2 regions of the Bacillus jepli genome follow, and region 2 is predicted to be linked to the other one. Evidence: riboswitches for the same ligand, from Rfam matches in the RefSeq annotation. Region 2 holds a riboswitch; the other holds the start of a gene.
The links. A riboswitch is a leader RNA that binds a small molecule or an ion and turns the genes downstream of it on or off. The one in region 2 is predicted to bind cobalamin.

Region 1: linked by a shared signal. The riboswitch ahead of ABC371_RS14940 (DUF4430 domain-containing protein) and the one ahead of ABC371_RS21815 (ribonucleoside-diphosphate reductase subunit alpha) in region 2 are both predicted to bind cobalamin.

What each region holds. Positions count from the first base shown of each region.
Region 1 is NZ_JBDFMO010000001.1:2,927,124-2,931,821, forward strand. It holds gene ABC371_RS14935 (ATP-binding protein) at 1-1,565, shown strand, start outside; cobalamin riboswitch at 1,665-1,881, shown strand; gene ABC371_RS14940 (DUF4430 domain-containing protein) at 2,037-2,456, shown strand; gene ABC371_RS14945 (ECF transporter S component) at 2,456-2,959, shown strand; gene sigX (RNA polymerase sigma factor SigX) at 3,071-3,622, shown strand; gene ABC371_RS14955 (GerMN domain-containing protein) at 3,597-4,698, shown strand, end outside.
Region 2 is NZ_JBDFMO010000001.1:4,279,136-4,283,833, reverse strand. It holds gene ABC371_RS21835 (5'-nucleotidase C-terminal domain-containing protein) at 1-770, shown strand, start outside; gene ABC371_RS21830 (GNAT family N-acetyltransferase) at 920-1,459, shown strand; gene ABC371_RS21825 (VOC family protein) at 1,499-1,909, opposite strand; gene ABC371_RS21820 (GNAT family N-acetyltransferase) at 2,062-2,571, shown strand; cobalamin riboswitch at 2,670-2,848, shown strand; gene ABC371_RS21815 (ribonucleoside-diphosphate reductase subunit alpha) at 3,001-4,698, shown strand, end outside.

The sequences.
Region 1 (4,698 bases), 1.4 Mb from region 2:
TGAATGACGAAACAAAGGTAATAATTGTAGCAGATGAAAACACATATTGGATATCACCCGATCGTAAATCACTCGCAAATATCCCTGTTAGCCTTTTAACAGATGATCCAGATCTTAAACTCGTTATTACAAAGGATCAAAACAAAAGTAAAAAGCTCATCCTTCCAGAAACTGATAATGTAAATAATCAAAGCCGAGAGTTATTTGTTGTTGGGGCACCCCTTCATATTGAAAATGATCAGAAGGGTGCAGTTTTTCTTTATCAATCATTAGATGTTGTGCAGCAGACAACCCAACGTACAACCCAATTCATTATATTAGCTGCAGGCATAGGTATTGTACTTACAACTGTTTTTGCGTTTTTCTTATTGACTCGAATTACGGCTCCTTTACGTAAAATGAGGGAAGCAGCTACAGAAGTTGCGAAAGGAAAATTTGATACGAAGGTACCTATTCTAACTCATGACGAAATTGGGGCTTTAGGTTTGGCACTTAACCAAATGGGAAGGCAATTAAAATATAATATGAACGCTCTTAATCAAGAAAAAGAGCAGCTTGCAAGTATCTTAAATAGTATGGCAGATGGCGTCATCACGTTAAATCGTGATGGAACGATTCTGGTTACAAATCCACCTGCTGAACGCTTCCTTCAGGCTTGGTACTATCAACAAGGGATGTATCAGGATGTTGGAGAGGAGCTTCCACCACAAGTTAAAGATCTCTTTCAACGTGCTGTTTCCTTTGAAAAAGAGCAATTTATTGAAATAAGCCTTCAAGGAAGAACCTGGGTTATTCTGATGAGTCCACTCTATAATCAAACATATATTAGGGGGGCCGTTGCTGTTCTTCGTGATATGACAGAAGAAAGACGATTGGATAAGCTTCGTGAGGACTTCATCGCAAATGTTTCACATGAGTTAAGAACACCGATAGCTATGCTACAGGGTTATAGTGAAGCGATTATGGATGATATTGCAAGCTCTGAAGAAGAGAGGAAAGAAATCACGAAGGTCATCTACGATGAGTCACTACGTATGGGAAGACTTGTCAACGAATTATTAGACATAGCGAGGATGCAATCAGGTCATATTACCTTGAATAAAGAACATGTTGACTTCGATTCGTTTATTAACCGAGTGATTCGGAAATTTCAAGGTTTAGCTAAGGAGAATTTAATTACTCTAACTGCAACGAAAGAAGAAGATATAGGTGAAATTTCCATCGATCCTGATCGTATTGAGCAAGTATTTACAAATTTAATTGATAATGCTATTAGACATACCGAAGAAAATGGTAGAGTCGAGGTACATGTAACAGGACAAGATACATCTATTAAAGTAGATATCAGGGATACGGGGTCTGGAATTCCAGAAGAGGATCTACCGTTTGTATTTGAACGTTTTTATAAGGCGGACAAAGCAAGAACAAGAGGTAAGTCTGGTACTGGATTAGGACTAGCTATTGTAAAAAACATTATTGGTGCCCACAATGGAAATATTTCTGTTCACAGTAAACTGGGCGAAGGAACGACATTTACATTCGTTATTCCTCGAAACAGTGAGTAATTTGAAATTTGGTGACGAAGATTCTTGTTTCATAAGAAACATTTTCCTTGTAAACGAATCAGCCTTCTTGTAATATAAAGAAGGTTAACAAAAATATAATAAAAAATCAGAATTATAGGTGTCTGAGGATAAAATTAATCTCAAGGACTTAATAGGGAATCTGGTGTGAATCCAGAACTGCCCCCGCAACTGTAAAAGTGGACGAAATGAGAAGAACCACTGTATGAATGGATGGCAAATGCTGTTCATTATATGGGAAGGACTCAAAGTAGAAAGAAGCTAAAGTCAGTAGACCTGCCTAATTCGATCGCATTTAATTCTTCGGGGTGTGGGAATTAACAATAAAGCTTCCTGCTTTTTTGTTGTTTTTCCATATGATTAACAAAGCTCACCCGATGTGGTGAGCTTTTTCTTTTGGTATTTCGTGCTTAGCACATATATAAACTATCTAACATAAAGGGGAGCTAGAACATGAAAAAATTTATAGTTATTTTACTTGCATTAGGATTATTATTTGGATGTAGCAATGAACAATCCACAAACGATTCTACAAACAATAACAATGCATCAGAAACAGTTAAAAAAGAAGAAAAAGCTGAAATAGTAACTGTCGTTATCTCGAAAAACAACGGAGAAGAAATCATCGAAGAAAAAGAACTCGAAATTGAGGCAGGAAAAGAAACGACCTTAATGGATATGATGCTAGAAAACTTTGAAATCGAAGCTGATGAAGCTGGTTTTATTAGTAGCATTAGTGGAGTTGCAGCAAATAATGAAGAGAAAACCTATTGGCATATTTCCGTAAATGGTGAGGATGCAATGGTAGGAGCAAAAGATATCGAAGTAGAGCCAGAAGACAAGTTTGAATTCGATTTACAAACATGGGAATAATGAATTTATCTGTAAAAAACCTAACGTTCTTATCAATGTTAATCGCATTATCGGTTGTTGGGCGAATTATGTTTACATTCCTCCCAAATGTTCAGCCAACGACTGCCATTATCATCATAGCAAGCTTGTTTTTAGGACCAATTTATGGAGTGGTGGTAGCTGTATTAAGCTCGGTATTATCCAACCTTGTGATGGGGATGGGCTTATGGACAGTTGGGCAAATCTTTGCATGGGGGATCATTGGTTTAATAAGTGGAGCATTACGTAAATATCGCGACCGAATACCGGTTGTGGTCCTAGTTATTTATGCAGTGTTTTGTGGTTTTCTCTATGGACTTGTAATTTCAATGCCCCTTTATTTGTTCTCCGGTAAGTTTTTTGCTTATTACATAGCTGGACTACCATTTGATATGAGTCATGCAATCGGGAACGGAGTGTTTTTTCTTATCCTGTACCCCATTTTAAGACTATTATTCTTAAAAAATGTAACAATCGCAAAGTAAGGAAGAATATTTCCAAAATATTCTTCCTTTTTTTATGAAAACATACTATATTGGGAGTGTAACTTTTTTAAAAAACATTCGACTAATGAAATGAACGGGAGGATTTGCAAAATGGATTCCTTATTTGAGGAACTATATGAAAAGTATCATCACGATGTCTTCTCCTTCTTATTTTATATGGTAAAAAATCGTGAACTGGCTGAAGATCTCGTTCAGGAAGTTTATATAAGAGTTTTAAAATCATATGATAGATTCGAAGGAAAAAGTAGTGAAAAGACATGGCTATTTTCAATTGCAAGACATGTTGCGATTGATTCATTTCGAAAACAAAAAGGCTGGAAACAAAGAATTATGGATTCATTTGATTGGAGCCGCCAAGAGGTAAAAGATTTTGCTCCACTTCCGGAAGAAATAGCCTTACAAAATGAGCAAGTCCAGATGATGTACCGGTGTTTAGAACGCTGTACGACCGATCAACGTATGGTCCTAATTTTACGTTATATTCAATCTCTTTCGATTGCTGAGACCGCTGAAGCTCTAGGATGGACAGAAAGTAAAGTAAAAACAACTCAACATAGAGCACTTAAGGTCTTAAAAACGTATATGGAAGAATCTGGTATAAAGGAGGGTGTAGAAGATGAAAAAATCAGAGTGGAACGATGAACAACTAGAGCAGATGCTATCGCAAATGCCAAGAATGAAAGACAATCGTAAACCACAAGAAATTTATCAGAATATAACCCTTAAAATGAATAAGCAAAAGAAAAAGGTTTGGATGGTTCCAACTATTGCATCTGTTGCAGCAGCGCTTCTGTTATTCATTTTAGCTCCTTCTTTCATTAATAATATGAATAGTTCAAGCTCCGACTCTGCTAAAATGAATAGAGAAGAAAAGAGTATTGCTATGGATATTAATAAAGAAGCAGCATCAAACGATAAATCAGTTAGCACAATACAAAAAGCTGAAGAACCAAAATCAGATGATGAGGTGGGGATTTTTTCTTCGGAGGAACAACCTAATCAAAGCTATGCAGTTAATAGTGTAGGTAAAAATCAAGTATTATTAACATATGGGGTATATTTAGGTGGTGTCATGTTTCCTACCTTCGTATCAATCGTTGTTGAATCAGATGGTCAGGATGTTATAGAACAATGGCAGAAAAACATTCCACAGGTAAATGAATTTATTCGTCAAAATGCGGAATGGGGCATTGATGAGCTACCAGAGTCCTATTTTGCGGATTTTTCAGAAGTTGAAACAAAGGATTCTGCAAAAGCCGTAAGGGTAGATGTAAATAACACAATTCATACAGATTCATTTGCATCTGGTCAAATGGAAGAGTTTACCCATGTAATTAATTCCTTCCGTTATCTGGTAGAAGATTATCAGCATGCTGAACTTTTTCAAAATGATCAACAGGGTATTATGGTCGGGGAGACCGGTATTACAGAAAATAATATCGATCTCGAAAAAGATACGAAAAAAGCCTATTTATATTATATGAATGAGGAATCCGGTCATAAGCTTTTAGCCTTAACTTACGAAGAATTCAAGACAGTTAAGCAGGCGCTGGAAGCTATGAAAAATGATAAAACTCAAGGCGATTATAAACTTTTTGCAACAATTATAACTGAAATAAAGGATATTAACGAAGAGGGTTCTAATTTAGAGGTTTATTTCAGTGACGATGCAGTATTAGAGAACACTGATGATAATATCCTAATGTTAGATGCAATCA
Region 2 (4,698 bases):
CGTTAGCAACAATGGAGATAACAGGTGCTGAGCTTAAAGAAGCGGTTGAAATTTCGTTAAGCAAGTATCCAGGAGAGAATGGCGGCTTCTTACATGTTGCAGGAGGTAAGGTTGAATTTGATTCGTCCAAACCAGCTGGGGAACGTGTAGTTGAAGTTTACATCAAGGATTCCAATAATAAACTGGTTGCGGTTCATGATGATACAACGTACACCATTGCAACAAATGCATTCACAGCAAAAGGCGGCGATGGCTATGATGTATTTGCAAAAGCGTATGAGGAAGGCCGTGTAACAGATCTTGGACTTTCTGATTGGGAAAATTTCCGTGACCATTTAATAAGCCTTGGTAGTGATGGAATTCCAACTGAAATTGATGGCAGAATTGTTAATATTCTTACAACACCGGGTGAAGAACCGGAAGAACCTCAAATTGTTGTTGTTACTCCAGAAGTTGAGCGAGGGAACAAATATGTTGTAACAGCAAATGATTTCGGTGATTTAACAGATGGAGCAACTGTTAGAGTTGAAGTACCTGAGAAGAAAAATACAATTTTTGTATCAGTGAGTTCTGAAGCTGTTGCAGAGCTTAAAGAAGCGGATGCAACATTCGTAATTTCTAATAACGCTAATGAACTTCAAGTTCCTGCAGCTGAATTGCCTGATGGTGAAATTGAAATTAAAGTGCAAAAGAACAATCGTAAGGGTGCTTTAGATGCTTATGATTTTGCAATGAAATCCAAAGGTAAAGGATTTCAAAAGTTGAAATAAAATATAATGATGAAGGCCATAGAACTTGTTTCTATGGCTTTTATAATGGAGAAATTAAACGAGATTATCTATAAATGGCTTGTTTGAAAAAGGAAATCGATACGAAATGTTGAATTACTAAATTAGTTAATAATGAAGGGGTAATTCAAATGATTACATATAATCTACTAAAAGGAAAAAAGGTTGAACTTGTAAGATTTAAGGAAGAGAATGTTCCTACAATTGTCAGTTGGTATGAAGATCAGGAGTTTCTTAGAAATCTAGATACGTTACCATCCTTCCCAAAACATCCTTCTGATTTCAAGGAATGGGTCGAGCAGAAAAATGAAAAAGCATTCGTGTTTGGAATTAAAGAGCTAGCTACTGATAAATTAGTGGGCTTTGTCGATATTGATAGTATTATTTGGCCACATCGAAATGCATGGCTCGCCATTGCAATTGGTGGAGATGGTAACCGGAATCGAGGGTTAGGACACGAAGCGATGCAGCTTGTGTTAGAATTTTCGTTTCAGGAATTAAATCTGCACAGAATTCAATTAACCGTATTTCAGTACAATGAAAGAGCCATCGCTTTATATGAAAAACTTGGCTTTGTCAGGGAAGGAACTTCTAGGGAATTCCTAGAGCGAGACGGCAAGCGTTTTGATATGTATTTTTATGGTCTGTTAAAACACGAATGGAAACAATAATCTAAAATCCCCCCCAGAAGTTTGGGGGGATATTCACATTTACTGTTTTTCAAAGTTTAAATCCCAAATAATCCCGAATGGGTCTTTTACTTTAGCATATTTGGCACCCCAGAAGGTATCCTGTAATTCCATGAATACTGTTCCTTTTTCCTTTAAATCATTAAACGTTTTCGTAATCTCTTCTTCACTTTCGAATTCGATTACAAGCGAGATGTTGTTTCCGATAGTAACTGTTTGGTCTGGAGAATCATCAGATACCATTAATAAGAAGTCATTCTTTTTAAATTTACCATGGATGAGTCTATCATTCGCCCACTCTTGGTTCTCATAACCCGCCTTAGCATATGTTTGAACATCCAAAATTTCCCCTTCAAATATTTCCTGGTAATAGTCCAAAGCTTCCTTGGCATTTCCGTTAAACATTAAATACGGTGTTGCTTGTCCTTTCATTCACAAAACACTCCTTTTAAAATTTCTTATGCGCTACACTATGTTTTCTATTTCCTAAAGAAGTCATACATTTTTGTATATTTTTCCCTTAAGTACCATTATAATTAAGGAAAATAAAAAACACAAGAACAAATGTTCTTAGGAGGGATAATATGAATATTAGAAAGCTTATACCAGAGGATGCTGAGGGCTATTGGAAGCTACGGCTAAAAGCATTAACAACTGATCCTGATGCGTTTTTAGTCACGTATGATGAAGCAATAAGTAAGGAAAACCCGATCGAAGAATACAAGAAAAGCTTTCAATCTGAAGATATTTTGACATATGGTGCATTTGAAGAAGCACAATTAGTTGGTATGGTAACGGTAGTAAGGGAAACACGTCGAAAAATCAGGCATAGGGCTAATATTGTAGCAATGTATGTTGATGATGGAAACAGAGGAAAGGGAATTGCAAAATCTTTACTAACTGAAGCGATCAAAGTGGCCGAAAGTATTCCTGAAATTGAGCTACTTTATTTAACGGTGGATGCTGAAAATACACCTGCAAAGCAATTATATGAAAAGTTAGGATTTCAAACATTTGCTGTTGATAAAAAAGCAATGAAATACAACGGACAATATCGTGGCGAAGAGCATATGGTATTATTTCTCGAGAAATAATTTTGTCAAAATTTGTCTTGCTAAAAGTGCAGTATTCACTTATCATAAATTTAATAGCATATATTGATAGACTTTTAATTTAAATAACTACATATTGTGTTTTGCCTTGAGAAAAAGATGCCGTGTAGGCTTAAAAGGGAATCTGGTGAAAATCCAGAACTGCCCCCGCAACTGTAATTGCTGACGAAATGAACAGACCACTGTATGACTTATATGGGAAGGGTTCAAAGTAGAGTGACGCATAAGTCAGGAGACCTGTCTTTTCTTAAGATGTTTCACCTTCTTCGGGGATTGGGAAGATGAAACGGTGGCGACAGGTGGGCTCTATTTTTATGCTCTCTTGATGTTATCGTTTCATCCGCTCAATTCGTTTGAGCGGATTTTTTCTGTTTAACGAAAAAATAGATAAGGGAGAGAAATAAATTGAATATCACAACGCAAGGAGAATTAGATTCAGTTCTGCACTCGCTTGATTATGCTAAAAAGGCATATCAGCTTGATACAACCGAACTAAAAAATAATCTGCAAGGGATGAATTTCTCAACATTTGAAGCAAACCAACATGCACTTTTTTATTCTCTAAACAGAATTGCCATGGACCAGCCAAATTGGACTTATTTAGCGGCCCATCTGTATTTAAATGAGCTCTATGAAAAAGCTGCAACGAGTCGGAATTACAAAAGCGCCCTAAAATACGGGAGCTTTCATAAGTTAATTGAAGAGCTAACGAACAAAGGGATCTATTCTCGTGAAATAGTAAACTCCTATTCCAAAGATGAGATTTTTGAACTAGAAAAGATAATCGATCCTACTAAAGATCATTTATTTACATACATCGGGTTATTTTTATTGGCAGACCGATACCTTGCCAGGGACTATGAACGGAATATTTACGAACTTCCACAGGAGCGCTTCATGATCATTGCTATGACATTAATGCAGCATGAAAAAAGGGATGTGCGGATTGAGTATGTCAAGGAAGCCTATTGGGCATTAAGTAATCTGTATATGACCGTTGCAACCCCAACTTTATCTAATGCTGGCAAGAGTTTTGGTCAGTTATCCTCTTGTTTTATTGATACAGTTGAGGACTCACTTGATGGCATTTATTTAAATAACTGGGACATTGCTAGATTATCAAAAGATGGAGGCGGAATAGGTGTCTATTATGGAAAGGTTCGTGCACTCGGCTCCGATATTAAAAAGTTTAAAGGGAATTCATCTGGGGTTGTACCATGGATTCGTCTAATAAATGATACAGCAGTAAGTGTTGACCAATTAGGACAACGCCAAGGAGCAATTGCAATCTATCTTGATTTATTCCATAAGGACATTATGAATGGCTTCCTAGATTTAAAAACGAATAATGGGGATGAGCGCCGTAAGGCCCATGATATTTTTACGGGAGTCTCCGTCCCAGATCTATTTATGAAAAAGCTACAAGAAGTAGATGAAAATGGAAGAAGCATTGGGGAATGGCATACCTTTTGTCCACATGAAGTAAAGCAAATCATGGGCTGGAAGGATGAGAATGGAAATCTATTAGGACTTGAAGATTTTTATGATGAAGAGGATGAAAAATACTTCACATTAAAATATATGGAAGCCGTCAATCATCCCATACTACCACGTAAATCGTATCGAGCGATGGATGTCATGGCTCGTATCATGATTGCGCAGTTAGAAACAGGAACACCATATATGTTCTATCGTGATGCAGTCAATCGTCAAAATCCGAACAAACATCTGCTAGGAAAAGGGCGAACAGCGATTTTCTGCAGTAATTTATGTACGGAAATTGCTCAAAATATGTCAGCAACCGCGATTACAAAGGAGTATGTGGATGATGAAGGAAATATTGTGATCATCCGAAAACCGGGTGATTTTGTGGTTTGTAATTTATCATCTGTTAATCTACCAAGGGCAGTTCAGGAAAATGTACTTGAACGATTAATCCGCATCCAAGTGAGAATGCTCGATAATGTTGTAGATTTAAATACCATTTCTGTTAAACAAGCAGATATCACTAATAAAAAGTTTCGCGCGGTGGGATTAGGAACATTTGGCTGGCATCATCTTTTAGCACAAAAGGGGATTTACTGGGAATCAGAAGAGGCTGTGCAATTG